3 regions of the Thalassotalea fonticola genome follow, and region 1 is predicted to be linked to each of the others. Evidence: predicted binding sites of a transcription regulator. Region 1 holds the regulator's gene; each other region holds the start of a gene.
The links. The regulator sigma-54, encoded in region 1, starts transcription at its own class of promoters, with help from an activator protein. The targets are predictions, from matches to a motif close to GTTGGCACGNNNNTNGNNT.
Positions count from the first base shown of each region.

Region 2: the regulator sigma-54 is predicted to act here: its motif matches at 8,740-8,758, upstream of glnA (glutamate--ammonia ligase).
Region 3: the regulator sigma-54 is predicted to act here: its motif matches at 9,687-9,705, upstream of RI844_RS05840 (DUF3192 domain-containing protein).

Region 1 is NZ_CP136600.1:2,685,869-2,696,936, forward strand. It holds gene RI844_RS10785 (calcium/sodium antiporter) at 1-589, shown strand, start outside; gene RI844_RS10790 (KpsF/GutQ family sugar-phosphate isomerase) at 601-1,575, shown strand; gene kdsC (3-deoxy-manno-octulosonate-8-phosphatase KdsC) at 1,580-2,146, shown strand; gene lptC (LPS export ABC transporter periplasmic protein LptC) at 2,143-2,709, shown strand; gene lptA (lipopolysaccharide transport periplasmic protein LptA) at 2,669-3,238, shown strand; gene lptB (LPS export ABC transporter ATP-binding protein) at 3,240-3,968, shown strand; gene RI844_RS10815 (RNA polymerase factor sigma-54) at 4,069-5,565, shown strand; gene hpf (ribosome hibernation promoting factor) at 5,589-5,876, shown strand; gene ptsN (PTS IIA-like nitrogen regulatory protein PtsN) at 5,879-6,328, shown strand; gene rapZ (RNase adapter RapZ) at 6,374-7,219, shown strand; gene RI844_RS10835 (HPr family phosphocarrier protein) at 7,265-7,543, shown strand; gene mgtE (magnesium transporter) at 7,623-8,984, shown strand; gene pmbA (metalloprotease PmbA) at 9,090-10,433, opposite strand; gene yjgA (ribosome biogenesis factor YjgA) at 10,585-11,068, shown strand, end outside.
Region 2 is NZ_CP136600.1:4,088,813-4,099,880, forward strand. It holds gene RI844_RS16785 (transporter) at 1-223, opposite strand, end outside; gene RI844_RS16790 (hypothetical protein) at 260-565, opposite strand; gene epmB (EF-P beta-lysylation protein EpmB) at 611-1,627, opposite strand; gene efp (elongation factor P) at 1,718-2,287, shown strand; gene epmA (elongation factor P--(R)-beta-lysine ligase) at 2,464-3,438, shown strand; gene RI844_RS16810 (MerC domain-containing protein) at 3,515-3,904, shown strand; gene glnG (nitrogen regulation protein NR(I)) at 3,967-5,373, opposite strand; gene glnL (nitrogen regulation protein NR(II)) at 5,376-6,455, opposite strand; gene RI844_RS16825 (DUF4124 domain-containing protein) at 6,545-7,069, opposite strand; gene glnA (glutamate--ammonia ligase) at 7,267-8,673, opposite strand; gene RI844_RS16835 (tetratricopeptide repeat protein) at 9,053-10,561, shown strand; gene typA (translational GTPase TypA) at 10,770-11,068, shown strand, end outside.
Region 3 is NZ_CP136600.1:1,423,368-1,434,435, reverse strand. It holds gene RI844_RS05900 (hypothetical protein) at 1-162, opposite strand, end outside; gene RI844_RS05895 (transcriptional regulator GcvA) at 372-1,289, shown strand; gene RI844_RS05890 (alpha/beta family hydrolase) at 1,289-1,924, shown strand; gene RI844_RS05885 (DUF423 domain-containing protein) at 1,925-2,320, shown strand; gene rlmM (23S rRNA (cytidine(2498)-2'-O)-methyltransferase RlmM) at 2,320-3,408, shown strand; gene RI844_RS05875 (isocitrate dehydrogenase) at 3,564-4,571, opposite strand; gene RI844_RS05870 (DUF3192 domain-containing protein) at 4,804-5,193, opposite strand; gene xni (flap endonuclease Xni) at 5,291-6,103, opposite strand; gene ppnN (nucleotide 5'-monophosphate nucleosidase PpnN) at 6,143-7,492, opposite strand; gene queF (NADPH-dependent 7-cyano-7-deazaguanine reductase QueF) at 7,724-8,575, opposite strand; gene syd (SecY-interacting protein) at 8,679-9,239, shown strand; gene RI844_RS05845 (hypothetical protein) at 9,267-9,575, opposite strand; gene RI844_RS05840 (DUF3192 domain-containing protein) at 9,784-10,155, shown strand; gene RI844_RS05835 (DUF2789 family protein) at 10,234-10,464, opposite strand; gene RI844_RS05830 (GNAT family N-acetyltransferase) at 10,702-11,068, shown strand, end outside.

The DNA.
Region 1 (11,068 bases):
AATCTTAATGACTGGTTTTGTGTTGTTTATCGTTACCTTATTAATCGTGACGTTAAGACAAAGTAAAAATAATAAATTAGATGATCCGTTAATCTTAGAAGCAGAATCAGAAATTCCGGACAATGTCAGTTCAGCGAGCGCTTTTTTCTGGCTTACCTTTGGTATTATTTTATTACCAATGAGTGCTCATTTTTTAGTAGAGTCGGCAACAGTTATCGCAAAATCTGTCGGTATTAGTGATTTGGTCATAGGCTTAACCATTATTGCAATCGGTACTAGTTTGCCTGAACTTGCAGCAAGTATTATGAGTTTAATCAAAAAAGAAGATGATTTAGCCTTAGGTAATATCATTGGCTCAAATATTTTTAATATTTTAGCGGTTTTAGCTTTGCCCGCGTTGATTGCACCAGGAGCTGTTGATAGTGAAGTAGCTTCGCGCGACATTCCCTACATGTTAGGCATCACCTTTTTAGTATTCTTATTATGTTTTAGTTTAAGTGGGCAATTTAGAATTACCCGTTTAAAAGGATTGGTATTGTTTATTGGCTTTATTGTTTATCAATACCTAATCTTTAATCAGTATGTTTAAGTGAGATAAAAATGCCCCACGCCAGTAAATTTAAAGAGCTTGCAGCACAAGTTATCGATATAGAAACAACAGCAGTGGCTAACCTGCATACCTATATTGATGATCACTTTGCCAAAGCCTGTCAATTCATGTTCGATTGCAGTGGCAGAGTAATTGTCATCGGTATGGGAAAGTCGGGGCACATAGGCGGGAAAATTGCGGCTACATTTGCCAGTACCGGTACACCTGCATTCTTTGTCCATCCTGGTGAAGCGAGCCATGGCGATTTAGGTATGGTAACCAGCCAGGATGTTGTGCTGACAATTTCTAATTCAGGAGAAACTGGGGAAGTATTAGCAATATTACCGGTAATAAAACGCATTGGTGCCAAGTTAATCGCCATGTCAGGCAACACTCAGTCGACTTTAGCAAAACTTGCTGACGTACATATTTGTATCGATGTTCCACAAGAAGCATGTCCTTTAGGGTTAGCACCAACATCGAGCACAACAGCTACTTTAGTGATGGGAGATGCTCTCGCCGTAGCTTTATTAAATGCTAAAGGTTTTACCGCTGATGATTTTGCCTTATCACATCCGGGAGGCAGTTTAGGTAAGCGCTTATTATTACGCTTGGCTGATATTATGCACAGTGGCGCACGTCTACCGGTAATTAATGAAACCGCTCTTATAAAAGAAGCGCTAGTCGAGATCTCAAGCAAGGGCTTAGGAATGACAGCGGTGGTTGATAATAAGGGAATTTTAACCGGATTATTTACCGATGGTGATTTACGGCGTATCCTTGATGAAGAAGTAAATATTCATCAAGATAATATCGCCAGCGTAATGACTAAAAATCCAATTGTCGCAAGTAGCGAAATGTTAGCGGCAGAAGCACTTAAGTCGATGGAAGATAGAAGTATTAATGGCTTAATTATTGTTGATAACACTCATCGACCAATTGGGGCGATGAATATGCACGATATTTTAAAAGCGGGAGTAATTTAATTATATGAAGCAAGAAAACTCTTTAGCTAGTACCCTTTACGGGCAAATAGATAGCAATGTTCTTAGGCAAGCGGCACAAATTAAGTTATTAGTTTGTGATGTTGATGGCGTATTTTCTGACGGTCGAATTTATTTAGGCAATGACGGTGAAGAGCTGAAGGCATTTAATACAAAAGATGGTTTTGGCATCAAGGCTCTAGGGCAAAATGGTGTCGACGTTGCGGTAATTACTGGTAGAAAATCTAATATCGTTGAAAAACGTATGACCGCTCTTGGGGTAAAATTTATTGTGCAAGGTGAAGAAGATAAATTACCGGCATTGATGCAGATTGCTAAAAACTTGGAACTTACCAGTGAACAAATTGCCTATATAGGAGATGATGTTCCCGACTTACCTTGTATCGAGGCTGTCGGCTTAGGAGTAGCTGTTAATGATGCTCATCCGTTAGTGAAACAAGGCGCAAACTATATCACCTTCATCAAAGGTGGTTTTGGTGCCGTCAGGGAGCTTTGTGATCTAATAATGCAAAGTCAAAATACCTTGAAAAATGCGAAAGGCAGCAGTATATGAATCGTTTGCATAGTATTTCAACGATTATATTTATCATAGCATTATCTGTTTATGGTTATATGCAATGGCAAAAATCGAATGAAAAAATTGTGCAAATAATAAAACCTAAAGACGAACCTGATTTTATCGCAACAGCATTAAGCTCAAGCCAATATGACGCTGAGGGTAATTTAACTCATACCATATATGCTGAGAGAATGTCCCATTATTTGACTAATACGGAGACTCATTTTCAAGCACCTAAATATACGCTCTATCCTAAAGATGGCAGTGCTGCTTGGAATTTATCGGCAAATGAAGGTCATTTAGGCGAAGATAATATCTTATTACTCAATGATAGAGTACGATTGATATCAGACGATGAAACAAGTTTTATTTCAGAAATACACGGCAAATCTTTAAATGTAGATTTAACCAATAATATCATCACTTCAGAGCAAACAATCCTGTTAAAAGGCAAGGATTTCACTATGTATGGCTCTGGGTTACACGTTGATATCAATACAACTAAAATGAATTTGAATGAACATGTACAAACAATTTATAAAAAACATGCCTCATAAATTATTGCTTGGCATAGCTTTGGTATCCCCTTTAGCAACAAGTGTTGCCGAAGAAGCTGACTTTAAACAGGAAATAGTGATTGTCGCGAAAAAACAATCGAGTGATTTAAAAAATAAAATTGCCAGCTATATGGAAGATGTGAAAATCACTCAGGGCACTCTGAGCATTGAAGCAGATATAGTAAAAGTGACGAATCTGGAAGGTACTGACCTTAAACACTATTTAGCTATAGGTAAACCCGCACGTTTTAGCCAAATTCTTGATGACGGCCAAAAAATTGAATTACAAGCAGATGAAGTGGCTTATTCACCAACCACACAGACCATTATCATAAAAGGTAATGCATCGGTAAGCCAAGAAGGCAGTATGGTAAAAGGCGATATTATTACCTATAACATTGCAACTGAACAGCTCAATGCAGAAAGTGCGAGTACTGTAACGACTATCTTGAAGCCTGAAGTTAAACCAGAAGATAAAGATGTCTCACCTAAAATAAACAATGAAATAGAGCAAGATAAAGAACAATAATATGACGGCAACCCTAAAAGCACTAAACCTTGCTAAATCCTACAGCGGTCGAAAAGTAGTAAAAGATGTCAGTTTAACGGTAAATTCAGGGCAAATTGTCGGCCTACTCGGTCCCAATGGTGCAGGTAAAACTACATCGTTTTATATGATCGTTGGTTTAGTGCCAAGCGATGAAGGCTCAGTTGTGTTAAATGAACAGAATTTAACATTATTGCCTATGCATGAAAGAGCTCGACAAGGCATAGGTTACTTGCCACAAGAAGCGTCAATATTTAGAAAGCTTAGCGTTTTTGATAATATTATGGCCATTTTACAAACCCGTAAAGACCTAGACGATATCGCCAGACAAGAAAAACTTGAGAGTTTGGTTGAAGAATTTAATATTGGCCACATCGTTGAGAATACTGGCCAGAGTTTATCTGGTGGTGAAAGGCGCCGTGTTGAAATAGCCAGGGCTCTGGCTGCTGATCCTAAATTTATTTTATTAGATGAGCCGTTTGCTGGGGTAGACCCTATCTCAGTTGGCGATATAAAAAAAATTATTTTACAGTTAAAAGATCGTGGTATTGGGGTATTGATCACCGACCACAACGTACGAGAAACTCTTGATGTATGTGAACACGCATACATAGTAAGTCATGGTGAATTAATCGCTGAAGGTAATGCAGAACAAGTTTTAAGTAATCAACATGTTCGAGATGTCTACCTAGGTGAAAAATTCAAGCTATAGTTATATTAATAGTGTATTGCTTAGAACAGCAAAGCCGTGTAACAAACCCTAATTAACTTACATAATATTGACGTTATGTAAATTTGGAATTTTTCAAAAAATGAGACCTAGTCTTCAGCTCCGTATGGGGCAACATTTAACCATGACTCCACAGTTGCAACAGGCAATTAAACTGTTGCAGCTTTCTACGTTAGATCTCCAACAAGAAATTCAAGAAGCTCTTGATAGTAACCCTTTATTAGAAGTCGATGAGTCTGGTAACCTAGAAGAGAATAATGCTAATTCAGATTCCCATTTAGATGCTAAACAAGCAACGGCAGATACCACTGACGGTAGTGAAGACGCACAACCTACTCACGATGAAATAAGCACTTCTGAAGCTTTAACACAAAATGAAATTCCAGAAGAGCTATCGGTAGACTCAACTTGGGAAGAAAGCTTTAGCGCCGGTACTTCAAACACTGGCCTGGGCGGCGTCAACAGTGATGACTATGTTTATCAGGGTGAAACAACAGAATCTATCCAAGATCATTTGACTTGGCAAATGGAATTAACCCCGTTTTCAGATACAGACAGGACCATTGCCATCGCAATAATTGATGCTATTGATGATAGTGGCTACCTTACAGTGAGCAGTGAGGATATTTTATCTAGTTTAGGAAATGAAGAAGTTGAATTAGACGAAATTGAAGCAGTACTAAAACGCATTCACATGTTTGATCCTATCGGCTCTGGAGCAAAATCGATAGCCGATTGTCTACTTATTCAACTTGCTCAGTTTAATCCTGAAACACCTTTCCTCGCGGAGGCTAAAGTAGTGATCAAGGAACACATCGATTTGCTAGGAAACCGTGATTTTAGGCAGATCATGCGCAAAGCAAAATTAAAAGAGCCGCAGTTAAAAGAAGTGATGAAGTTAATTCACTCATTAAACCCTAGACCCGGCGATGCAATAGTAAAGCAAGACGAACAATACGTAATTCCTGATGTCAGTGTGTTCAAAAAAAATGGTCGTTGGGTAGTAGAATTAAACCCGGATACAGCGCCTAAAATTGGTATTAATAATCAGTATGCGGCGATAGCAAAAACAACTAAATCTTCAGAAGATAGTCAATTTATTCGCTCACACTTACAAGAAGCCAAGTGGTTTATCAAATCACTTGAAAGTAGAAACGATACTTTACTGAAAGTATCTAATTGTATTGTTCAGCAACAACAAGGGTTCTTTGAGCACGGCGCTGAAGCTATGCGACCTATGGTGTTAAACGATATTGCTGAAGCAGTTGAAATGCATGAATCAACTATTTCTCGTGTAACCACGCAAAAGTATATGCATACTCCCAGAGGTATATTTGAATTAAAATACTTCTTTTCTAGTCACGTAAGTACCGAAAATGGTGGAGAATGTTCATCTACAGCAATACGCGCACTGATTAAAAAATTAATCGATGCTGAAATAGTTGCTAAACCATTGAGCGATAGCAAAATGGCTGAGCTACTCAGTGCTCAAGGCATTAATGTTGCACGACGAACGATTGCAAAATATAGAGAGTCGTTAGGAATACCACCTTCTAATCAAAGAAAAAGTTTACTTTAAACCAACAAAAAAGGACAAAGCTTATGCAAATTAATCTATCCGGTCATCATGTTGAAGTTACCGATTCTATGCGTTCATATGTTGATGGAAAACTGCAAAAATTAGAAAGGCATTTTGATCACATAAATAATGTATATGTGGTACTGAAAGTAGAGAAATTACAACAAATCGCTGAAGCAACGTTACATGTAAATGCCGGTGAAATATTCGCCTCAGCCAACCATGCAGATATGTATGCGGCAATTGACGGTCTGATCGATAAATTAGATAGGCAAGTGCTCAAACATAAGGCTAAATTAGCTCATCACTAACTATGAAATTAGACCAACTATTAAGCCCTGACTGCACTCTATGTGCAGTACAGGGGAAAAGTAAAAAAAACATTCTAGAACAAATTAGTGCAATTGCAGCTAATAAAATTAGCAGCGCAACAGCAAAAGAATTGTTGAACAGTTTAACTAAAAGAGAAAAATTGAGTAGTACCGGTATTGGCAATGGCATTGCTATTCCACACGGTAAAATCAATAATAGTGAAAGCCCTGTAGCGGTCTTACTGACAACAGATAAACCCGTTATATTTGATGCTATTGATGATAAACCGGTTGATATTTTTTTCGCATTGTTTGTACCAGAAGATCATTGCCAGCAACATTTAGAGACTTTAGCCAGTGTAGCCCGATTTTTTAGTGATAAAGACAATAGTAAAAAAGTGAGACGTTGTAATAGCTCAACTGAACTACATCAATTAGTAGTAAGCAATTAAGCGACTAAACCACATTTGCCCCATTAGAAATATATTAGGTAGAAAATGAAATTAATCATTGTAAGTGGTCGCTCAGGCTCAGGTAAAACCGTAGCTTTAAGAGTACTTGAAGATCTTGGTTATTATTGTGTTGATAATATTCCGGTAAACCTATTACCTGCACTAACCCATACCGTTATTAATGATTATGAAAACGTCGCGGTATCACTTGATGTACGTAACCTTCCTGAAAACCCTGAAGACGTTAAAGAGATCATTGATTATTTACCTAATTCGGTTGAATTAAGTATTTTGTATTTAGACGCCGATGATAGTGAACTCATCCGTCGCTATAGCGAAACAAGACGACTTCACCCGCTTATTCGCCAGAATATGGCTCTTGATCAAGCAATTGCACTAGAGAAGAAACTGCTTGATCCAGTGGCAAGTAGAGCGAATTTATACATCAATACTTCCAAATTAACCCCGCATCAACTTGCCGATTTAGTACGAGAAAGAGTGCTCGGCTCAACTACCGGTAATTTAGTGATTGTATTTGAATCATTTGGCTTTAAATATGGGGTACCGTCTGATGCAGATTATGTTTTCGATGCCAGGTTTTTACCCAATCCATTTTGGGAGGAAGGGCTAAAGCCTTATAATGGCTTAGATCAGCCCGTTCAAGATTTTTTGGCAAGCCAACCTATAGTGACTAAGTTCATCTGGCAAATTAACTCTTTTATGATGACCTGGTTACCTCATTTAGAACGCAACAACCGTACCTATTTGACTATTGCTATTGGTTGTACCGGCGGTCAGCACCGAAGTGTTTACATTGCTGAAACGTTAGCAAAACAATTTAAAAAAGAACACAAAGATATACAAATTCGTCACCGTGAAATGACCAAATAGCTATAAAGCGAAGTATCCAAATAAATGTAGAGTTAAATTTATAAAATGTCGTTAATTGTTGAACAAAGTGTACTTATAGAAAATAAATTAGGTCTTCATGCCAGGGCCGCAACTAAACTAGCAAAGTTAAGTAAAAACTATCAGGCTAAAATTACCCTAACAGTTGAGACAAACTCCGCCGATGCTGACTCCATTATGGGACTAATGCTATTAACGGGCAGTCAAGGCAAAGAAGTTTTGATCAGAGCGGAAGGCATACAAGCTAGTCAGGCTATGTCAGCAGTCATACAATTATTTTCAGACAAATTTGATGAAGATGAATAAAAAAGCTGATAAAACCATTAGCTTACGTTAAACTTGCAATAATTAAAAATATCAAAAATAAGCTTGCACAGGGTGATTCATGCCAGAAAGATCAGAGCAAGAAATTAGCCAAAAACGATTATTAGAAATAAATACTGCTTTAGAAAGTGGTATGTTCGTTTATGTGCGCAAAATGTTCCAGCATATGCCGGCTTTTGATATTGCTTTACTCCTCGAATCATCTACCGCACGCAGTCGTAATGTTCTTTGGCAATTAATTGATCCTGATTTGCAGGGTGAAGTCCTTGAAGAACTCTCTGAAGAAGTTCGTAAAGGTATCTTAAGAAACATGCAGCCTGAAAAAGTTGCTGCAGTTGCTGAAGGCATGGACATTGATGATCTGGCCGAAGTTTTAAGAACCTTGCCTGACTCTGTTTATAAAGAAGTATTAAACTCAATGGACTCGCAAGACCGTACCCGAGTTGAGCAAGCACTGTCTTATGAAGAGGATACCGCCGGCGGTATCATGAATACCGATACCATCACCCTTCGCCCAGATATTACCATAGACGTAATTTTACGATATTTACGCTTAAAAGGTGAGCTACCAGAAGCGACAGATTCATTTTATGTGGTTAATAGACAAGACAAGTTCATTGGCTCAGTTTCATTAGCTGATTTAGTAACAGCAAGGCCTGAACAGCCGATCGCAGAAATTATCGATTACGATACCATCGCCATATCAGTTGAAACTGAAGAAAGTGAAGTGGCTAAACTATTTGAACGACATGACTGGTTTTCGGCTCCTGTAGTCGATGAAAATGGTCATCTACTTGGTCGTATCACCATAGATGATGTAATTGACATCATTCGTGAAGATGCCGAGCATTCAATGATGAGCATGGCTGGTTTAGATGATGAAGCTGATACCTTTGCCCCCGTAATAAAAAGTACTCAGCAGCGCTCTATTTGGTTGGGAGTGAACTTAATTACCGCATTAATGGCTGTAGCAGTATCAAGCATGTTTGAGGGAATATTAGCTGAGATGGCGATATTGGCAGTATTAAATACATTAGTGCCGAGTATGGGCGGAGTTGCTGGAAATCAAACCTTAACCTTAGTTATTCGCGGTATGGCATTAGGTCATATCGGTGATAATAACGCACGCATTATTCTCAATAAAGAAATCGCCGTCGGTTTTTTAAATGGTCTTATCTGGGCTTTATTTATTGCCTCAATTGTTGCCATTTGGAAGCAAGATATACTGCTAGGTGGAATAATTGCTTTTGCAATGCTGATGAATTTAACTGTAGCAGGCTTAGCTGGTGTAGCTACGCCTTTAGTATTGAAGAAGATGAATATCGACCCAGCGCTAGCCGGTAGTGTTATTTTAACCACAATAACCGATGTGGTCGGAATCTTTGCTTTCTTGGGGACGGCAACGCTGCTATTAGGTCGCTAACCAGAAGCGAGAACATTCATCAACCACTCAGTGGTTTACTTACTTCGAGAAACGAAAAACAGCTCTCGCTCATCGTTTCTAGTTTCTAGCCTCTCGTCGCTATTCTTACTGTCCTGAAACTTGCATTTCTTCAATTATGATAGAACCAGTTTTTATGCTGCCACGTAAATCGTAATCCGATCCTGTTGCAACTACGGCTTTAAAAATATCTTTTAAATTACCGGCAATGGTGATTTCAGACACTGGGTATTGTATTTGGCCATTCTCTACCCAAAACCCGGCAGCGCCGCGTGAATAATCGCCATTAACTACGTTTACGCCTTGCCCCATAAGTTCAGTAACCAATAAACCGGTTCCTAAAGTTTTGAGCATCGCCTCAAAATCACCATCATTAGCTGATATTAACCAGTTATGGATACCACCAGCATTACCAGTTGAAGTAAGTCCTAACTTACGTGCTGAATAGCTTGTTAAAAGATATGATTGCAATACACCATCAACAATAAATTCTCTATCCTGGGTAGCAATGCCCTCAGCATCGAAGCTGCTGCTGGCTAAACCACGTAGAATTTTTGGTCGTTCAGAAATATTCAAGTGTGATGAAAATACTTGGTCACCGATGGCATCTAATAGAAACGATGAATTTCGATATAAATTACCACCGCTAATTGCTGCAATAAAGTGACCAAATATACTATTGGCGACATCCGCTCTAAACATCACGGGTGTTTTTTGAGTATTGAGCTTTTGGCTGTTAAGTCTTGCAACAGCGGCTTCTGCCGATTCTAACCCGACAGCTTTAGCTGATTGCAATTTATCAAACTCGCGACTAACGGTGTAGCTATAATCACGCTGCATATCATCACCATCGCTAGCTATCATCATGCAACTTAGGCTATGACGAGTACTCGGGTATCCGACTAATTGCCCATGACTGTTACCATAAACTTTAAAGCCTTCAAAACTGGCAAAATTTGCACCATCTGAATTAGTGATTTTGTCATCACTGTTTAAGGCAGTGATTTCCGCTTCAGTGGCTATTTCAATCGCTTGCTCTGTCGTTAAAGATTGTGGGTGATATAAATCTAGATCTTGTGGGTTAAATTCAAGTAACTCTTTATCAGCAAGTCCAGAACAAGGATCTACAGACGTATATTTAGCAATATTAATTGCTGCTTGTACTGACTGTTGTAATGCTTGCTCTGATAAATCAGCCGTTGAAGCCGAGCCTTTACGGCCTTCCTTATAAACGGTGATGCCTAAAGCGCCATCGTTGGTAAACTCAACTGTATCTACTTCACCTAAGCGGGTAGAGACGCTAAGACCTTCTTGTTTACTGATCGATACTTCAGCATTGTCAGCCCCTAACGTTTTAGCCAGTTCAAGAACTTTGGCAACGGTGCCTTTAACTTGAGAAATTGAGGTGTTTATAGATTCTAGATTTTGCATTTATACCATCAACATTGAGAACTAATTGCCCAGTTTAGGTGGCTATTAGTGAGATAAAAATTATTTCACCAAGCATAACATACAGATATTAATTAACTTAACGTTATGTTGTATAATTAACGCAATATATTATTTTAACTATGACGATTTTATGAAAAAGCGCGGTAAAAAATTTATTGATGAAGACATCATCATTGTAAGCAAGACTGAAATCAAGAATGACATGAAAGTGATGCAAAAGCTTGCTGAGACAATTTGTAAACTCAATCGTAACCAGCGAGCTAAGCTTACTATTAACGAAGAGATTGAAGCCGCACTGATCATTGCTGACAAAATTAAAGGTAAGCATGATGCGTACCACCGTAATGTGCAGTTTATTGCTAAGCAATTATTTGAGAGTGACTATGAATTAATTCAAGCCGAAATTGATAAAATGAATAACAGACATGCACAAGAGCATATCAATAACGCTAAACTTGAAGACATTCGCGCTCAGCTTATTGAGGAAGGTGACAGTAAAATAGAAGCGCTATTAGCTGAATATGATGGATTTGAGCGCCAACGTATGCGCCAATTGGTTCGACAAGCAGCGAAAGAAATTAAACAAGAAAAACCAGGCAAAAACTTGAAAGAAT
Region 2 (11,068 bases), 1.4 Mb from region 1:
GTGCGTAAGCAATTGCGGGTCCATCTATTTCGAGAGTCAGATCTTCAACAGGTACATCCGGAGACGTATATATATCCCCTTCGGTATAAATGTATAAGGCACCAAAAAAGTTTTGTCCGGTAGGCAGATCAACATATGAACGTGGATCGAGTTCCTGAGCCGCAAGGTTTGATGATTGTAGGCATAAAAAGACGATTGTTATAGTTTTAAATATTGTCTTCAAAGGTATTCCTTTACACAGTTTATAAAAGCCGATTTATTATTTTTGATATAAGGTTTCAAATTCAGCGATTACTTTAAATAGTTGCTCAATCTTTTTTACCAAAGCAACTAACAATTGTTGATCTTTATTTTGCTGCCATTGCATTAATTCATCGGCAACTTCTTCAATATAGGGCTGAAAAGTCATCGCCGTACATTTGAACACTGACCCCTTAGGGAATATAGCACTGAAGTTACCTTGCTTGTCTTCTTTAAGTTGTGCCAAGGCACTATCGGCAATAATAGAACGTTTTAAAAGCTGCGAAATATTATCAATAAGTTGTTGTTCAATTTTAAGCATCATGATGAATGGTGTTCTTGTATAGTGTAATTAATTTAATTGCCATTATTATGACAAATTAATGGCTGTCTTGTTAGCCTCTCCTGCAATTTCTTGCACTATTTTAGGCATTAGGAAGCCGGGTAGGGTTGCCATCATTTGTGTTGCTATAGCAATGGCGCTTTCACGTTTAACATCAAAGTGCGCGGCGCCAGCTACCGGATCAAGTAAATGCAAGTAATAAGGTAATATACCAACGCTAAACAGTTTTTCCGACAATTGACAAAGAACGTCGCTGTTATCGTTGATATTTTTTAACAAAACACTTTGATTTAACAAAGTTATACGCTTTTCTCTAAGAGGCTCCAGAGCTTTTTCAAATGCATCATCAATTTCATTACTGTGATTGATATGAAAAACTATCACCGGCTTTAATCGGCAGTTAGATAAAATAGTCGTCAGCTCTTGGGTGATACGTTGCGGTATAACAACGGGCAAACGAGTATGAATTCTTATTCGTTTCAAATGCTTTATCTGTTCTAGTTGTTTAATCAACCAGGAAAGATGTTCATCTTTAGCCATTAATGGGTCACCACCGCTAAAAATTACTTCATTAATTTCGCTATGGGCATTTATATATTGCAGCGCTTGTTGCCAGCGTTGTTTATTCGGGCTGTTATCTTGATAAGGGAAATGTCGGCGAAAGCAATATCGACAATTGACCGCACAACCTGATTTTACAATCATCAATACTCTATGCTTGTATTTATGTAATAACCCTTCTGCTACAGTGTCATGCTCTTCTAACGGATCACTAATGTAACCAGGTACATCCATATGTTCTGATGAATGTGGCATGACTTGTTGCAATAATGGGTCGTTAATATTGCCTTTTTCCATTTTGTTAATAAATGGTCTTGGTACGCGCACAGGAAAAAGCTTACGGGCTGAAAAGTGATCGCAGTATTTTTTATCGTCTATTTCTAATAATGACAACAACTCTTTTGGGTCGGTAACGATATTTGCTAATTCTTTTTGCCAAGAACAGTGCAAATTGTCTTCAATCTGCGGTATTATTTGCAGCATTAATTAATCTCTGCTTACTTTTCGTTAAATGCGAATATTAATATACGAATATTAATCTATTAGTGAGCGCAAATATAGTAAGAGAACTCTATGGCTAACTTTAGTACCAACGAATTCAAAAACGGTCTTAAATTAATGATCGATGGCGAACCATGTAACATTTTAGATAATGAAACTGTAAAGCCGGGTAAAGGCCAGGCATTTAATCGTATTAAAATACGTAAACTTATCTCTGGTAAAGTAATAGAAAAAACATATAAATCTGGCGAGTCTGTTGAAGGCGCTGATGTTATGGAAACTGACTTAGCCTATCTGTACGAAGATGGTGAGTTTTGGCATTTCATGAATAACGATACGTTTGAGCAAATTGCCGCAGATGCAAAAGCAGTAGGCGATAGTGTTAAATGGTTAAAAGATGGTGACTTATGTGTGATCACCCTTTGGAATGGCGCACCTATTACAGTAACGCCTCCTAACTTTGTTGAGTTAGAAGTTACCGAAACTGATCCAGGCCTAAAAGGTGATACTGCAGGCACTGGCGGAAAACCCGCTACGTTAAATACCGGAGCCGTTGTCCGAGTACCACTATTTATTCAAATTGGCGAAGTAGTGAAAGTAGATACACGTACTGGCGAATACGTTTCTCGTGCTGGTAAGTAATAGCAACTAATCGTTGAATACTAAAGGGAGCTTGTGCTCCCTTTTTAGTTTAAGAATGACTATTGATGGTATAAAAGGGTATGTAGTTTTTAGAAACGAGAAACGAAAATACTGATACACCTTAACCATAACCACTTCCTGAACTTGTTTCAGGATCTAAAAAGCCTGGATACTTAATGCACTGGCAACCAACAGCTTCTATAAATAATCTAAAAAAACGAGCTAAAACTCTGGCTCAAATTCGCGAGTTTTTTGCACAACGAAAAATTTTGGAAGTAGATACCCAAGCTCTGTCACACGCTACGGTAACAGATCTACATTTGGTTAGTTTTGAAACTCAGCTGCTTGATGCTGGCTGTGGTGCTGAGTCAGGTAAAACACTTTATTTGCAAACGTCGCCTGAATTTGCGATGAAACGTCTTCTTGCTTCAGGCAGCGGCTGCATCTATCAGATCTGCAAAGCCTTTCGCAATGAAGAGTCAGGTCGTTATCATAACCCTGAATTTACTATGCTTGAATGGTATAGAATAGGCTTCGACCATTTTGATTTAATGGCTGAAGTTTCAGAGTTAGTTGAACTAGTTCTCGGTTGCAAACCCGCAGAGCAAATGACATACCAACAAGCTTTTATTAATAATGTTGGCTTCGATCCTTTGCAATGCACAATAGGTGATTTAAAAGAAGCGGTTTTAGAGCACCAATTAAATGCCGACTGGGCACAACTTGAGAACAATTTAGATACATTGTTACAATATCTCTTTGTTGAATTAGTCGAGCCCCAAATTGGCCAGACCGTGCCATGCTTGATTTATAATTTTCCAGCCAGTCAGGCCGCCCTTGCTAAAATAAGTGCTGAAGATAATCGTGTAGCCGAGCGCTTTGAGCTTTATTTTAAAGGAATGGAACTTGCCAATGGTTTTCACGAACTTACCGATGAATCAGAGCAGAGACTGCGCTTTATAGCTGACAATGAACTTAGAGTTGCTAACCAATTAGAGCCCAAGCCCATCGATGAAAATTTACTTTCTGCTTTGCAGTCTACATTGCCTAATTGTGCAGGGGTAGCTTTAGGTATTGACCGGTTATTAATGCTTGTTTGTGCAGTTAATAGTATTGACGAAGTGATAGCTTTTCCTGTTAACAGAGCGTAACAAAAAAACTCTGCACTCTAACTTTAAATGTGATAATATCACTTTTTAAACGATATTATAGAACAGAGATCCACTTATGCTTGATAGACTTGGTATTACGGCAACATCAATATGTGCATTACATTGCATTTTGCTGCCTGTATTAGTGCCGTTATTATCTTTATTTGGTCTAGAGTTTCTTGGTGATCACGAGTCAGAGCATATCTTTTTGTTTGTGACTTTAATTCTCGGTTCAGTAGCACTATTTTCTGGCTTCAAACGCTATCATCGTAAAATTTACCCTTTTTACTTATTGTTTTTAGGTGGATTTATTTACTGGCATAAACACAGTGTCGATGAAAGTTTGCAACCAATAATGATTATTGTTGGGGCATGCTTATTAATCGCTGCACATGTAGTGAATTTAAAGCTATGCAATAACTGCAGAACTTGTAGTGATCATGAGTGCGGTGGCGAATTAGAATAGAATATAATTTATTTTTATACAAAAAGGGGAGCTACAGCTCCCCTTTTTGTGCAAATAATAAATTAATCTTGCAGCTCTTTTAGCTTTCTCGTCAGCGTATTTCGCCCCCAACCAAGCTTTCTTGCAGCTTCCTGCTTATGCCCATGAGTAAAGTTTAGTGCTCTTTCCAAGCAAATCTTTTCAAATTCAGGAGTAGCAGTAGATAATATATCCGTAGCACCTTGAGTTAATTTATCATCTACCCAGGCCGATAATTGCTCCTGCCAACCACCACTTGTTTGCTCTGCTATGGTTGTTACTGGATTTTGTGATAACTCTTCTGGCAAATCACTTTCTAGAATTTCTTGGCCACTGGCCATTACTGTTAAATAACGACAGGTATTTTCTAACTGACGAACATTACCTGGCCAGTCACATCGTTGCATAAATTTGATTGCATCGGTAGAAATTGACTTACATTCCACGCCTAGCTCATTGGCAGCTAAGTTTAAAAAGTGTTTAGCCAATTGTTCAATATCTTCTTTACGCTCTTTTAAACTCGGAATTTGAATACGAATAACGTTAAGGCGATGAAATAAATCTTCTCGAAATTCACCTTTATTAACTCTTTCTTCAAGGTTTTGATGAGTCGCCGCTATTATTCTAACATCCACCTTAATTGGGTTGTGACCACCGACTCGGTAAAATTGACCATCAGCAAGTACACGTAATAATCGAGTTTGTACATCAATTGGCATATCGCCAATTTCGTCTAAAAATAACGTACCACCATGAGCTTGCTCAAATCGACCTTGACGGACTGCATTGGCGCCGGTGAATGCGCCCTTTTCATGACCAAATAATTCCGACTCAATTAAATCTTTTGGAATTGCCGCCATGTTAAGCGGGATAAACGAATTTTTCTTCCTCGGGCTATGCAAATGTAGGGCATGAGCGACTAACTCTTTACCTGTACCCGACTCACCATTAATTAGCACACTAATACTTGAACGAGAAAGACGCCCTATGGCTCTGAATACCTCTTGCATTGCTGGCGCTTCGCCAATAATACCAACACCGTCTTCTGTTTTAGTCACTACTGCTTTCTTGGCATTTTGCTCTTGTGCATGAATTAGCGCTCGCTTAGTTAAATTCAGTGCATCATCTATATCAAAAGGCTTTGGCAAATATTCAAATGCACCACCTTGATAGGCATTCACTGCGCTGTCTAGATCAGAGTGGGCGGTCATGATGATAACGGGCAGATCAGGAAATTTATCGTTGATAATGCTAAGTAATGTCATGCCATCCATTTTCGGCATACGAATATCAGAAATAATAACTTCAGGTTGGCTATACTCAAGTGCTGCTAATAAATCATCGGCATTGCTAAAAGAGGCACAGCTTATGCTTTCTCCTTTGAAGGCTCGCTCTAGAACCCAGCGTATTGAGCTATCATCGTCAACAATCCAAACTTGTTCTGAGTTCATGGTTATACTCTCTTCGGTAAAGGTAATAAAATGGTAAATTCGGTACGGCCAGGGTAGCTATGACAAGCTAACTTTCCTTTGTGTTGATGTATTAGTGTTTGCGCAATTGAAAGCCCCAATCCAGTGCCATCAGCGCGGCCAGAAACCATAGGGTAAAAAATAGTATCTTGAATTTCAGCAGGGATACCTGGGCCGTTATCTATGATTGATATTTTAACCGCCAACTTCACTTGTTTGCCGTTAATGGTTTGGTTGGTCGCTATTCTGGTTTTTAAGGTGATAACACCGCTTTCATCCAGTATTTGCGTCGCATTGCGGATGATATTTAGTAAACTTTGTTGCAGTTTTTCAGTATCAATCTCTATGTCAGGGATTGAAGGGTCATAATCCCTTAACATATCAATGTGCTTGGCATTATCTAAACTAACTAATTGACGAACCTTTTCCAGAATTTCATGAATGTTGTGTAATTCTAAATTAGGTAATTGATTTGGACCTAATAACCTGTCGACCAAATTCGTTAAACGATCTGCCTGCTCAATAATCATTGAGGTAAACTCTTGCTGATCAGGATTTAGTTCTTTATCGAGTAGTTGTGCTGCGCCACGTAAACCACCGAGCGGGTTTTTGATCTCGTGGGCTAAACCTCTGATCAAATCTCGAGCGGCTTCCCACTGTTGTTCTTGAAAAACTTCTGCACTGATTTGTTTCTGTTTATCGATTTGTTTACATTCTAATAAAATGTGATCTCTATCATTAAAAAGTGCTGCAGAGGCAGTCACTTCAATAGTAATATGATAGTTTTCAATGAACTCCAAAACCACATCTGAATCAGTAAAGTCTTGACCGGTAAGCAGAACTTGCTTTAACCGTTCACCTGTTATGGAACAGTGCGTGAAAATATCTAGAAAAGCTTTTTGATATAAGCGGTTAAGACTTTTTGAAAATAGTGCTTCAGCGGAAGAGTTTAAATATTGAATATTTAAATTGTCGTCAATTATTACTACCGCGGTTACAAGCTGTGGTAATAATTGCTGAGCGTAAGCTGCTCTTATCTCTTTTAAACTAGCGTTGGTGTACAAGGTAATCTCCAATGCACCAATTTGGTGCGACCATTTATAGCAGTGTAATAAATAGTCAGGTGTTTTGCACCTAAACAGAGAAAATTAGTTTAATTAACCCTAGCTCGATGCAAGTAAACAGTTCTTTCTTTAGAAGATGCAATAACCTTGCCTTGATTGTTAAGTAGCTCTAATTTAATTTTATGTTCGCCGCGATCAACATCTCTTAAGATAAATACTGAACGGGTTTGAGGCTCTCCATGTGCTTTGCCATTCATTAACAAACGTACTTTAAAGCCACGCTTGAAAACAGGTGCAACTCTACCTGAGATGTATATAGAGCCTGAGTTGTCGCGTATGGTGGCATGATCTTCTGGCTGCGAGATTTGCACTTGGTATTCTTCTTGTACGACCCTGGGACTTATATCTAGCACCGTGGTATTAACCGAAGAGATCACAGTTTGTTTATTTTTTATTTCAATTTGCTCGGCAGTTTCTTCAGCACCAGGTTTTGGGCTATCAGAATAAACTAAATCACCATTTGCATTACGCCAAACGTATATCTTTGAAGACGCCGCTGAAGCTGGTGCTAGTAGTGTAAAAAACAGTATTACAAAAATTGTATACTTTGCCATCGATTAAAATTTTCCTTTTCAAACCGTTTACTTAAATAAATTAATAGCCATGCTATTACTAACTAATTTAACGAAATAATCAACATAGTGCTAGTAAATATTTTGGTAGATAATCAAAGTATAGCCGCATATTTAAACCGTATTAAATAAAAAAGCCCGCATAAGCGGGCTTTAATAAGTTTTATAAGCGGTAGCGTTTAAACGCTGTAGTACATATCAAATTCAACTGGGTGAGTAGTAGAGTTCAATAATTCAACTTCTTCACGCTTAAGAGCAATGTATGCATTGATCATATCGATATCCATTACACCACCAGCTGTTAAGAACTCGTTGTCAGCTTCTAGTGAATCAAGTGCTTCTTCAAAAGAAGAACAAACTTGTGGGATTGCTAAAGCTTCTTCAGCTGGAAGGTCGTATAAATCTTTATCCATAGCATCGCCAGGGTGAATTTTGTTTTTGATGCCGTCAAGACCAGCCATTAACATAGCAGTAAATGCTAAGTATGGGTTTGCTGTAGGATCAGGGAAACGAACTTCGATACGCATTGCTTTAGGGCTTGGCACAATTGGAATACGAATAGACGCTGAACGGTTACGTGCAGAGTAAGCAAGCATTACTGGCGCTTCAAAACCAGGTACAAGACGTTTGTACGAGTTAGTTGATGCGTTAGTAAAAGCGTTAAGTGCTTTAGCATGCTTGATAATACCACCGATGTAGTAAAGAGCATCTTGCGATAGTCCGCCGTATTGATCGCCAGAAAACAAGTTAACACCGTCTTTAGCTAAAGATTGGTGAACGTGCATACCAGTACCATTGTCACCAACAAGTGGCTTAGGCATGAAAGTAGCTGTTTTACCGTATGCGTGGGCAACGTTATGGACAACATATTTGTATATTTGTACTTCATCAGCTTTTTTAACCATAGTGTTAAAACGACAAGCGATTTCGTTTTGACCGGCCGTTGCTACTTCATGGTGATGTGCTTCAACAACTAAGCCCATTTCTTCCATTACTAAACACATTGCTGAACGTAAATCTTGAGATGAATCAACTGGAGAAGTTGGGAAATAACCACCTTTAACACCAGGACGATGTCCCATGTTACCTTCTTCATATTCAGTACCTGAATTCCATGAAGCTTCTTTATCATCTATTTTGTAAAAAGAACCAGACATGTCAGTGTGGAAACGAACGTCATCAAAAACGAAGAACTCTGGCTCTGGACCAATTAATACTGTGTCTGCAATACCTGTAGAGCGCATGTACTCTTCTGCGCGGTTAGCAACTGAACGTGGATCACGGCTGTAACCTTGCATAGTTGCCGGTTCAACGATATCACAACGTAAGTTTAAAGTAGCTTCTTCGGTAAATGGGTCTAATACGGCTGTAGATGCATCTGGCATCATAACCATGTCAGATTCATTAATGCCTTTCCAGCCTTCAATTGAAGAACCATCGAACATTTTACCGTCTTCAAAAAAATCTTCATCAACTTGATGATGAGGAATTGAAACGTGTTGCTCTTTACCTTTTGAATCAGTAAAGCGTAAATCAACGAACTTTACGTCGTTATCTTTGATTAAATCTAATACTGCTTGTGACATGAACGTCTCCGTAATTATTCTGCAGGTTAATTTTGAAATATTTAAAATTTCTACTTGGCAAGTACTAAGCTAGAAATGTGCCAACTTTACATGCGCTGAAATATAAGGCTTTTTTAAATGCACTTAAATTAAATTGCACTTCGTTGGTGCGTTGGTGGATCTTTGTGGTGCACTATTGCTGTTTGTATAACTTTCACTATAGCGACTATAAAACACTATCTCTGTAAGATGAATCTTTTTAAGGCGATATCGCTAGAATTATTTTCTTGTTGGAATATTACAGGTATGTAAGTAAAGAAACGTAAGTGTCGTTTCTTTTTTATTATTCAAGGATTAACCTGTAGTCAATTTTAAATGAACCTAGTTCTGTGGTGAGTAGTTGAAATCTTTACAAAAATATTTAGTGTTTATATCAATATTTATCTGTTTTAGCTTGCAAAACTCTTGGGCAAAGAGCATTGAGCAGGCGGATATATATTTTCAGCAACAACAGTATAAATTAGCTATTGATGAATATTTATCACTTGCCGATGCAGGTAATGCTAGAGCCTATTATCAGCTTGGAGCTATTTATTATAATGGTTTTGGAATTGAAAAAAGCGAAGCCCAAGCGCTCATTTGGTTTGCCTTAGCTGCTGAATATGATTTTGAAAATTCCGCAGAGATTGTAAATGAATTACTTGCTGGTGCGTCAGCAGCAGACCAAGATAAACTTCTAGGTATCATAGCTCAATTTAAAAAGAACTATGGAAAACAAGGAATTCAAGATAAATACTTTCCTCAATTTAATGAAGCAAACCTTTCTGAAAAAATTATCTATTCAAATGGTAAACAGTTAGACGCTTCTTATGAAACGACTGATGAAGGCTTTATTGAAAGCGATGACAGTTCGACAACATTTGAAGAAGAATTATTTGATGATGAGGAAGGTTTTACAGAGCAAACTTTTCAGTCGTCAAAGGTCTTAGAAAACTTTAACAATAGACCTTATTTGCTGGTCGTTGACTACGATATTGCTCCTGATGGATCTCGCAGAAACTTTAATCCGGTACAGGTCATTGGCAACCCTAATAAAGGTATATTAGATCTTTCTTATAGCAACTCCTTAAAGCCAACGTTTAAAGGGAAAAGTGTGAATTTTGTGCATCGTTCCTATTTAGGTGTTGCTAATTACGGTCCATTTGAGATTCGTCGAGAAATGGGGTTTTTATATTCTCGCGTAACACGGTATGTGCGCAAACTAGCTGATAGTAAAGTTCCTAAGGAACAATATCAACATGCGGCCGCATTAATGTATTTTACTTGGTTAAAACAAGAAGAAGGGCAAGTGGAAGCATTGTTAAAAAGTTCATCAGAAGGTGGTTATATCCCGGCACAATTTGAATACGGTTTACTACTTTATAGAGAGCAAAAAAATATAAAATTAGCTGTCGAGTTGATCTCAAAAGCCGCGCTACAAGGCTTTACCCAGGCTGAATACCGACTAGGAAGGTTAATCTTAGATAGTCCTTGGATTATTCAAGACGATAAGAGGGCGTTATTTTGGTTAGAGTTAGCCGCTCAAAAAGCGCATGTAGGAGCTACTTTAAAAACCAGCGAAGTTAAGCTGTTATCTAAGAATAAAAAGCTACTTGATGCTTTAGGTGCAATTGATTTATTAGCTAAATTGCCCGAGACAGAAGCAGAAAACCCTGAATATCTTTATTTACAAGCATTGGCTCATAACAATATGAGACCACGAAAATTATCCGTAGCTGTTACTTATATACGCGAAGCAATAGAGCTTGGCAATGATCGAGGCTGGGATGTGACTCTTTGGCAAGATACTTTAAAAAGGTGGACGTCTGGAGGCTCTGTAACCATTGTTGAAATGGCAACAGATGACTAACTTCTATGCTCTTATATTTCTGCAAATTAATCACTACATTCCGATGAGTATTTAATAAATAACAACAAATAAATGCCGTTAAACCAGAATTTAATAACGGTTTTTTTATTTGTTGCCGTTTAAAAACACAATAACCACACTATTTATTTTCTTTATTGGCCTTACTCCTGTACAATACGCGCCCAAATGTAGTGCTGTGCATAAATGCATGTGCACAGTAGATCTATTAAACCTAAAGGCTAATACAGTGTTAGACAAATTACGTAACATCGCAATTATTGCGCACGTTGACCATGGTAAAACTACCTTGGTTGATAAACTTCTTGATCAATCTGGAACGCTAGATTCTCGAGCTGGTCATGACGAACGAGTAATGGACTCAAACGATATTGAGAAAGAACGTGGTATCACTATCCTTGCTAAAAACACTGCAATCAACTGGGGCGACTACCGTGTAAACATCGTAGATACTCCTGGTCACGCCGATTTTGGTGGTGAAGTTGAGCG
Region 3 (11,068 bases), 1.3 Mb from region 1:
CATTGCTTCTAAATCATTTTCAACACTAATTGCGGCGATTCTAATTTGTTGTGCTTGTGTGTGAGTAACAGCACGGTCTTCATTAGCAGCAGCATTAAAAGCAAAAAATGGTAATAAAGCAGCAGTTGCAATAGCGATAATAGTATTTGTGTTCTTTTTCATGACTTAAGCCTCGTAATTAATATGGTGTTATTAGACCAGTGCAACATTAATTTAACAAGTAATGGATTGTTTACTAATGTAATAGTTTGTAATGCAAAGACTAATATAGCTTTAGGTTTACGTAGCTCCCTTTGAAAGCCTGCACTTTGAATGATAAAGGGTATATAATCGCATTAGAAAATATAATGAATAAAAAGATTATTTAATTTATGTCGACTCGACTTCCGCCACTAAACGCACTTAAAGCATTTGAAGCATCTGCTCGGCTGTTAAGCTTTACTAAAGCGTCTGCTGAATTATTTGTAACTCAAGCGGCAATTTCGCATCAAATAAAATCGCTAGAGTCTCATCTTGGTTTAAAACTGTTTATGCGTAAAAACAGAGCCTTGTTGCTCACCGAGGAGGGTCAATCTTACTTTTTAGATATAAAAGATATTTTTGTCTCCTTACACGAAGCCACACAAAAATTATTAGCTAAAAGTGAGAAGGGTGCGATAACCGTATCTATCCAACCAAGCTTGGCAATTCAATGGTTAGTGCCCCGTTTAACTGACTTTAATAAACATCATCCTGATATTGATGTTCGAATCAAAGCGGTTGATAACGATGATGATACGCTTACCAGTAATGTTGATATTGCATTTTATTATGGCCGTGGACCATGGCCGAATGTGGTTGCGGATAAAATATTAACTGAATATTTAACGCCAGTGTGTTCACCAGGTTTGTTGACTAGTGCAAAGCCGATCATTAAGGCATCGGATTTAAATGATCATACTTTATTGCACGATTCATCGAGAAAAGATTGGAAGCGCTGGTTTAAAAGTATTAATACTCAAACCAGTAATCTTAATCAAGGACCAATATTTAGTCACTCTGCATTAGTGATGCAAGCGGCAATTCATGGCCAAGGTGTGGCTTTGGTAAATAATATATTGGCAAAACCGGATATTGAAGCAGGCCGTTTAGTTGCCCCATTTGCACAGGTATTAGTGAACCAAGATGCCTTTTATATCGTCTGTAGAGATGAGCAACTTGATACTGGCAGAATAAGTCAATTTCGCCAATGGGTACTAAACACCATTGCTGATGAAGAAGATGCTATAGACAACGGAGAATTAAACTAATGGCAGTAGTAGATGACTTGTCAATTCAAATGAATACAGCAGACGATGCTATAGCAACGTTAATTTTTGCTCACGGCGCCGGAGCTAATATGGATAGTGATTTTATGACTGAATTTACTCAGTTGTTAAATGAGCGACATATAAATGTGATCCGTTTTAATTTTCCATATATGCAACAACGGCTAGTTGATGGTAAACGCCGTCCGCCAGGAAAAATGGATATTTTAAAAGAAAGTTACATTAACCGTATTAAACAATACGCTGTACAATTACCGTTATTTATTGGCGGTAAATCTATGGGGTCAAGAGTTGCCGCCATGGTGGCTAATGAAGATAAAGTAAAAGGCATAGTATGTATTGGTTATCCATTTCATCCACAGAAAAAACCTGAAAAGTTAAGGTTAGAACCACTCCAGCAAGCTAATAAACAAGTACTTATTGTACAAGGTGACAGAGATGCATTAGGCAACCAAGATGAAATAAGTGATTATGCATTGCCAACTAATATACATGTTCATTATGTTGCAGACGGCGATCATGATTTAAAACCTAGGGTAAAGTCTGGTTTTACCCACTTACAGCATAAAATTAGCGCAGCTAATTTAATAAAAACCTTTATAAAGGAACAAAGTTAAATGTTAATGCGTATTTTATCTACATTTTCTGGCATAATAGCCGCCGCTTGCGTTTTGCTGTCTGCATGGTTGTCTCATGCCGGAGATAAGCTATCCTTACAGCAGGTAAGTAATTTAGAAACCGCATTACTTTTTGCATTTATTCACAGCATTGCAATTTTTATTGCTGTGCTTTTATTTAATCAAACTCAGCATAAATTCTGCCAATATGCAGCAAGTTTGTTTGGCTTTGGTTTATTAAGCTTTTGTGGCTTAATTATATTTAAAACATTTTTACCTATAGGAATGCTCTCCAAACTGACCCCAATGGGCGGGATAGCATTTGCTTTAGGTTGGATAGTTCTTGGTTTAGCTGGAGCAAAGGCAAGAACTAACATAATAGGAAATAAAGATTAATGACCGCGATAGTCCTTTATTGTCGACCAGGTTTTGAAAAAGAATGTGGCGCTGAAATTCAAGAAAAAGCTGCATGGAATGAAGTTTATGGTTACATCAAAGTATGTAAGAACCAAGGCTTGGTTTATTTTCATGTTCATGAAAGTGCAGATGCTGACAAGTTAATTCAAAAGCTGCCATTAGCTCGATTAATTTTTGCCCGCCAGTGGTTTGTAACCTTAGGTGACGAAGTTGAACTGCCCGCATTTAATCGGGTTGAGGCAATAAGTGAAGTGTTAGGTAAAGATTTTCATTATGAAGAAATTCGTATGGAAACACCTGATACCAATGATGGTAAAGAGTTGTCTAAATTCATTCGAAAATTATCGGTACCGCTTAGACAAAGTTTACGCAAATCCGGTGTACTGGCTGCTAAAGAGCAGGGTAATGACTCACGCGGCGCAACAATTTTACATGCATTATTCATGTCTGGTCAACAAGTGCAGTTAGGGTATTCTTATGTATCAAACTCTTCAGAGCATGTGATGGGTATACATAGACTAAAATTTCCCGGTGCATCGCCAAGTCGCTCTACATTAAAACTTGATGAAGCATTTTTATACTTTATTCCAAAAGAAGAACATGAAGAACGTCTGGCGGGTGGTTTAAATGCTGTTGATTTAGGCTCGGCTCCGGGGGGCTGGACTTATCAATTGGTTCGTCGCGGCATGATGGTTAAAGCTGTTGATAACGGGCCTATGGATGATGCCTTGATGCAAACTGGGCAAGTTAAGCATTATCAGCAAGATGGCTTTAAATGGCGCCCGCGCAAAAAGAATAATTACTGGTTAGTGTGCGACATGATTGAAAACCCAACCAAAGTTGCCAAATTAATGGCTGATTGGGTAGTAGAGGGGGATTGTAAAGAAGCTATGTTTAATTTAAAGCTGCCGCCAACAGCCGGGCGTTATCAGCTAGTAATGAAAAACTTGCAGATCATAAAGGACACGTTATCTGAAAATAGCATTTGGTATGAAATGTATGCCAAGCATTTATATTACGATCGTGAAGAAGTAACCGTGCATTTACGTGTGTTAGGTAATAAGTAGTTCAAGAAACGAGATTACAAGAAACGAGAAACGAAGAACGTTGGTCTAGTATTGTCATTAGACATGATTTAAAACAATATTAGCTTTTCGTTTCTAGAAGTGAATTAAACGCTCTCGTTTCTCGATAAAACAAAGGAGCCTTCGGCTCCTTTGTTTTATAACCGCTCTAACAACGCTTCGGTAAAGTCTGTGGTTCCATGCTCGCCACCTAAATCACGAGTTGTTCTATCCCCAGACTCTATCACATCAGTAATTGCATTGCGGATTAATGCCGCTTTATCGTTCTTCCCCATGTATTCAAGCATTTGAATAGCCGCTAAAATCACAGATGTTGGGTTGGCTAAATTTTTACCTGCAATATCAGGTGCACTGCCATGAACAGCTTCAAAAATAGCACAGTCTTGGCCAATGTTAGCACCAGGGGCCATGCCTAAACCGCCAACTAAACCCGCACACAAATCAGACAAAATATCACCGAACAGGTTAGTTGTTACTATTACGTCAAATTGCTCGGGATTCATTACTAATTGCATACAGCAGTTATCAACAATCATTTCTGTTGACTCAATTTCAGGGTATCGGCTAGCTACTTCACGAGCGACTTTTAAAAATAAACCTGACGTAGATTTCAATATGTTGGCTTTATGCACCGCAGTAACTTTTTTACGGCCTTCTTTTATTGCCGTTTGGTAAGCAAATTCAACGATTCGTTCAGCACCTTCACGAGTAACCAAACTCAATGCTTCAGCTGTTTCACCATCGGCAGATACTGTTTGGCCAAGGCCAGAATACATACCTTCAGTGTTTTCTCGAATAGTTAAAATGTCAATATTCTCATAACGTGCACGAGTACCTTTGAAAGAAATCACCGGACGCAAATTAGCGTATAATTTGAATTTTTTACGAAGGGTAACGTTGATTGAAGTAAAACCTTCACCTACAGGTGTGGTAAGAGGGCCTTTAAGGCTGATCTTATTTTTTTCAATAAGGTTTAACGTTTTTTGTGGAACCAGTTCGCCGTGCTTTTCATAAGCGGCTAAACCTGCATCCGCATACTCGTAATTAAAGTTACAACCAGCTTTATCTAATACTTTAATACAAGCATCGATAATACTTGGGCCAATGCCATCGCCAGGAATAACGGTAATAGTTTGCTGAGTCATAGAGTTTACCTATTAAAAAATGTGCTAAAAATAACGTTTGTAATAAACTGCGAGCATAAAAAAACGCCAGTGAGGTGTGGCGTTTTTATATCATGGCTATGCTTTCATAGCCAGTTACTTTACTTACATGTGTCGATGTTTTGACCGATAATAGCTATAATTAGACTAAAGTATAGGGTGTTTTCGACGAAGTTTTAAGTTTATGCTACTTTATTCAAACGCTGCAAGGAGGTTACTCAATCGCTTTTAGCTCTTTATAATCTGAATATGCGCTTGCACCGATGCCAACTAATACATCATCTTTAAATAATAACGGCGTGCATTCATCTTGAGTTGTTATGCCATCAGAATGCTTATGTTGAGTTCGAAAAAACATAACTTGATAATTACCGGTGGAAACTTTTTTAGCTTCAGTTAAATCTGGGCTACCTATATCAAGAATGATTTTATCTAGGTTGGCACTATCCAGTTTTAATTTAGCTATGTACTGGCGGTTGAAGCCCTCGCGCTCATCCCATTCCATTTTTACCGGAGTATCTTTATAAAAATACATTACCGCCGCAGCAAAAATAGCGTAAATAATAACTGCGATAGCAATACGAGAAGCAACTTTGGTGTTCATAACAGTCCTTGAAACGTCGAGGTTCTATTTTAAAAATGATAAAAATTTATTATAAAGTATCTATAAGATACATGGTTAAAAAATTGTAACAAATTTTTTAATTTACTGAATCATTATGTAAGCGAATATCTTTAAGGTTAAATCCTAAAGGAATATCTTTTTTCAAATTAAGCAGTTGTTGACTTAGTTCAAATTGTAACTCCGTATCAGCAAACTTTTTGGCAATTGATTTTTTCAAGTCTGTAGCCGCAAGTATTGCTTTTAAAGAGCCGTAAGTATTTAATAACTGAGACGCGATAACTTGCCCAATGCCGGCAACACCAGGGATCTTATTGGTGGTATCACCCGTTAATGTCCAGAAATCGATAAGCTGCGTTGTTTTTACATTGAACTTTTGTTGCACATATTCATCATCAAAATAACGTTTTTTGAAATAATCATACACTTGTACGTGATGGCCAAGTAGGGGTAAAAAACCTTTGTCAGTAGATATGATGGTGGTATTTTGGCCTTTAAGCGCCATTTTTACCGCTAAAGTTGCAATTAAGTCATCGGCTTCATCTTGCTCTGATTCTAATGAATCAACGCCTAATGCTAGAAAACTGTCTTGCATTGCAGACAAACTATCTTTTAAGTGCTCAGGCATTTTCTTGCGACCTTTTTTATATTCGGGAAATACCTTATAACGCCAACATAAGCCTTGGCAGTCAAATACCGCTAGAGCATGGCTAGGCTCGTGCTCTTGAATGATTTTTTGCAGGGCTTTAGTCGCCGCCGTCTTGGTATTATGAATAATTTGTTGTTTGGTTTTATCAGATAAATCGCCATTTAACGGGTACAACCGTTCTTGAGCCGCATATATTCTGCGGATCAAGTTCATGGCATCAATAAGAACTAAGTGAGCTTGCATCGTTTATATTTATTATTTTACTTGCATCGTTTATATGAATCACTCTGAAACGATTTTATAACAAGGCGTATATTCGCCCTGTAATTTCATCCGTCCCTGCTTAACAAAAGATGATAACAGGTTATCCATGTGAGTCATAATTTCTTTGTCACCAGATATTTCATATGGGCCATTTTTACGGATGTTTTTAACCCATTCAGGTTTTACATTGCCAGCGACAATTCCGGAAAATATTTTTCGTAAATTGGCTGCAAGTTCATTTACAGGTAAATCATTATGTAGGCTTATTTGAGCCATATTTTCATGATTGGGCTCGAACGGTTGTTGAAATTGAGCCTCTATTTCTAAAGTCCAATTATAGTGATAGGCGTCGCCAACCGCTTTACGATAGCTTATTACTGAACTTATTTGCTCTTTTAAATACTTAGCCACTTCTTCGCTATCATCAATAATAATGGTATAAAGTTGCTGTGCATCAGCGCCTAAAATTTCACCAATGAAAGTATCTAACGCATTAAAGTATTGTTCTGCGTCTTTTGGACCGGTGAGGACTATAGGCAATTTTTGCAGTTTATTTTCTGGGTGTAGTAAAATTCCCAATACAAACAGCAACTCTTCTGCGGTTCCTGCCCCTCCAGGAAAAATAATTAAGCCATGGCTTAAGCGTACGAAAGCTTCTAGGCGTTTTTCAATATCTGGCATGATCACCAATTCATTTACTATGGTATTTGGCGGCTCTGCAGCAATAATACTTGGCTCAGTTAACCCTATATAACGGCCAATGCCGCTACGCTGTTTAGCATGACCAAAGGTTGCTCCTTTCATCGGGCCTTTCATTGCTCCAGGACCACAACCTGTGCATATATTTATATTACGCAAGCCAAGTTGATAGCCAGTATTTTTGGTGTATTTATATTCTTCATGCTTTATCGAGTGCCCGCCCCAGCAGGTTATAACACCTGGCTCGCTATCAAGTTTGATCGCCCCGGCATTCCGAAAAATGTCAAAAACAATGTGCGTTATCAGATCTGAAGACCGGGGTGGTGGGGTAGCTAAATATCGTGTTGAAATAAATAAAATATCACGTAAAACAGCCGATAACTGTTCTTGAATACCTTTGATTATTTTACCATCGACAAAGGCGTGATCAGGGGGATTAATTAATCGTAATTTCACCCCTCGTTCGCGTTTTAATACCTGTATATTAAAGTCTTTGTATGTTTCATAAATTGCTTCGGCATCATCAGTCGTACTTCCAACGTTTAATACCGCAAGGGAGCAATTACGGTAAAGTTGATAAAGTTCGCTATTAGCGGAGTGCTGGAGTTGATCGACCTCAAGAGGGGAAAGTAGGCACATATTGCCTACAGGATTTAATTCAATTTGCATAAGCTACCTCAAAATTACATCAGATAATTAAAATTTTTATTAAGGAAAATAATAACTTAGCCCAGGAGTTTGATGTCTATAGTTTGATTGTAGTCTATAAATAAGCAGATAAAAAGGTGAATAAGGAGAAACGAAGAACCAGAGACAATAAACGAGAAACGAACAGCGGGTTTGTTTTTCGAAGTTATATAAACGAAAAATGAGCTTATATAACTGTTCTCGTTTCTAATATTATTGTCTTAATGTTCTATTTGCCGGTGCAGATATATCTTCGCTGCTTCTAAATGGGTTTATGTCGAGCCCACCTCGGCGCGTATAACGAGCAAATACCGTGAGCGATTCAGGTTGACAAAACTCCATAATATCTGTGTAGATACGCTCCACACACTGTTCATGAAATTCATTATGTTGGCGAAATGAAATTAAATATTTCAATAAAAGTGAATGATTAATTTGTTTACCGGTATAAGTAATATAAACGCTACCCCAGTCAGGTTGATTGGTTATTAAGCAATTAGATTTTAATAAGTGACTGACAAGGTATTCGCTAACGTTATTATCTGAAGTCATTGCTGCAGCTTGAGCTAAAATATTACGATCAAAGTCATAGCTATCAATGCTAATGTCGATGTCATCTATTTTTAACGCATCTATATTACTAATGGCTAGAGCAGGGCAATTATCAACAGCAAACAATGCAACTTTTACTGGGGCTTTAGCCGTTGTAGTTAAATCATTTATAAGCGTATTTTCAACATCTTGCCATGAACCAAAGTGAGTTTGGTTAAAACTGTTCAAATACAACTTGAACGATTTTGATTCTACTAGATTTTCACTGGTGCAAGGTATGCGAAATTCGGCCACTGCAACTACTGGCTTACCATTTGGCTGTAACCAGGAAAGCTCATAACCATACCAAACATCCTCCCCATAAAAGGGTAAAGAGCATTGCAGGTTTAAATCATCCCTATTTAACGATCTCGGCACGCCTTGTAATAGTTCTGGCGCATAATTACTTTTGTATTCAGTACTTTTTCCAAGTAATAAAGACTTTAATTCGGTTGCGTTGTCGTAGTGAGTCATAATCTCTTTTTGCTTACTTTCAAAGGTACAACATAATATACTGTGCTGTAACAGCATTATTTTATGTGTAAGTATTAATTAAATTTAAGGCATATTTTACCTGATGAATACCACAGCGCAAAGCATTGACTTAGCTATTAGTCAGTTAACTGAACAATACAAGCAACATTGCATTAATCAAACCGGTAAATTACCGAGAGTTGAGCATGATGATAGTTGGCCATCTCCTTGTGAAACCGGAGCTATTGATGCGAATGGTTTTATTGATTGGCAGCCGGTAAAAATAGATGAATCTTTAGATTTTAAAAATGTTGAACAAGCTCTTGGCTTTAGTATTCACCAAGATGTTCATACTTACTTTAGTCAAATGTATTCTGAGGCAATCCCAGCAAGCTGTAGTGAAGGCAATTTAGAATTATTATTTGCCTGGAATAAAGATGACTATGAGCGTTTACAGCAAAATATTATTGGTCATGTTTTGATGAAACAAAAGTTAAAGCAAGAAGTTACTATATTTTTTGCGGTAACTGATGAAGATGACATCAATTTAGTGATTAAAAACAATAATGGCGAAGTTTGGGTAGAGCCAGTGGGCTGTGAGCCAAGTAAGTTTATTGCTCCAAGCTTAACTGAGTTCATCAATAGTCTGAAATTTCACAGCTAAGCTATAATCGCCAATTATATTTGCTCCCTAACTGAGCTTAGTTAATTTAGCTTTAAGCTCTTCTATTTCAACTTGTAGAGGAGCTATTGCCTGTTTAATTAATCCCACCACTTCTGCCTCGGTAAGAGAGCGTTTATTGTCTGTTTTTTGCCTTTTTACTTCAGGTTTACTCGTTTCGGCAATTTTGGGGTTGTTCTGCCAAGCCTGTAGTCCTTTAATTACTCTGGCTAGAGGTAGGCTTTGAGTTAGTCTTGCTTTTATTAAAGCAACGGTTGGGGTTTTATCTTCAGCGGCAAGTTGTGCGGCTATTTGGTAAATTTCGTGATCTGAGCTCATTTTTTGTACATATATTGTTAAATTACATAAATAGTAGCGAAATTAGCTAATCAAGTCATCACCTAAATATGAGTAATAAATAAAACTTCCTATAAAACAATGGCTTATAAAGTTGGCAATGTATTTGCTTTACTAACTTTAACAAGTAACCAAATTAACGAACACTTTTAATATACTAATAAATTTCAACACTTAGGAAGAAAATGTCATGAAAAAATCTTTAGCTACATTATTGCTTATTGCTCCACTCACTTTAGGTTTAACCGGTTGTATCATTGTTGCTGATGGCAATGGTGAACATGGTAGCTTTGTCACTGATCATCAAGATAGAGAGTATGAAAACCGTAAAAAAATTGCTCGCTTAGAAAGTGGCATGGCTTATTTAGCCGCGCAAGATTATTTAGGGGTTCCTGATTTTAATGAAAGTTATGATAAAGGTGGTGAAACAATTCAAGTGTTATTTTATCGTACTAATAGAGTTCACTCTGACAGTATGACTACCAAGGATGAATGTACACCACTTATCTTTAAAGCTGGAAAGTTAACTAGCTGGGGTGAAAGCGCCTATAAAGAGCTTTAATAAATCATTTAATAGCAATTAAATGAGTACTTATTGGCGATTATTGATTTCTCCCTTCAATATTCGCCAATTCTTTATTTAGCGCAGTAAAGCATTTAACACATCAACAATCTCGCTCCAGTCAGAATCTAGTCGAATCGAATCAGCTAAAAAGCTCGCCTGTGATTGATTCCAAAAATTTGCATCAGCTAACCTAGTATTAGCATCTAGCCCTTTATTCGTACTAATAAAATTATTAATACCTTGTTCTGTTGAATCTAAGCCAAGTTGGGCAAACAGCCCCTCTAAGTTATGTAATGACAAGTCCATATGTAAGCCTCTTTAAATTATATAGTCTTTTGAGTATAGCTTTATTATTTGTTTGTAAAACAAAACAGAATAAAAAACCAACAACTTTAATTGACTTAAATTCAAATTAATTGATATGGTGGTTTCCCAACGAAAAAAAGTACCTAAAATAAACCTCAAAATAGTGGTAAAGGTGCGTTAATAATAACAACAAATACGTTGGCAAAATTGAAACACAAAAGTTAAAAAGGGCGAGTTATGAATGATGTAAAAATTGCTGCTGATGTTGATATCAGAGCAGCTTATTTAACTGCACCAGAGCTGAAGCTTGCAGCCTCACTTATTTATCAGGCTTATCATGATGACCCGGTGTTTATCGATATTTTCTCCGGTGTGGGTGATTATGAGCAAAAACTCAGAGCATCTATTCGTGAAGAGTTAGCCGCATTCTGGCAAGCAAAACAACCAATATTAGGTATTTACCTTGGGGAAGCATTGGTTGGTGTTGCTTGTTTACACAGCCCTGCAAATGGTTTTGGATCTGACCGGTTCTGGCATTGGCGCTTAAAAATGATGCTAAGTGCTGGCTATGTAAGTACCAAGCAAATGATCCAAAAAGAAGAGC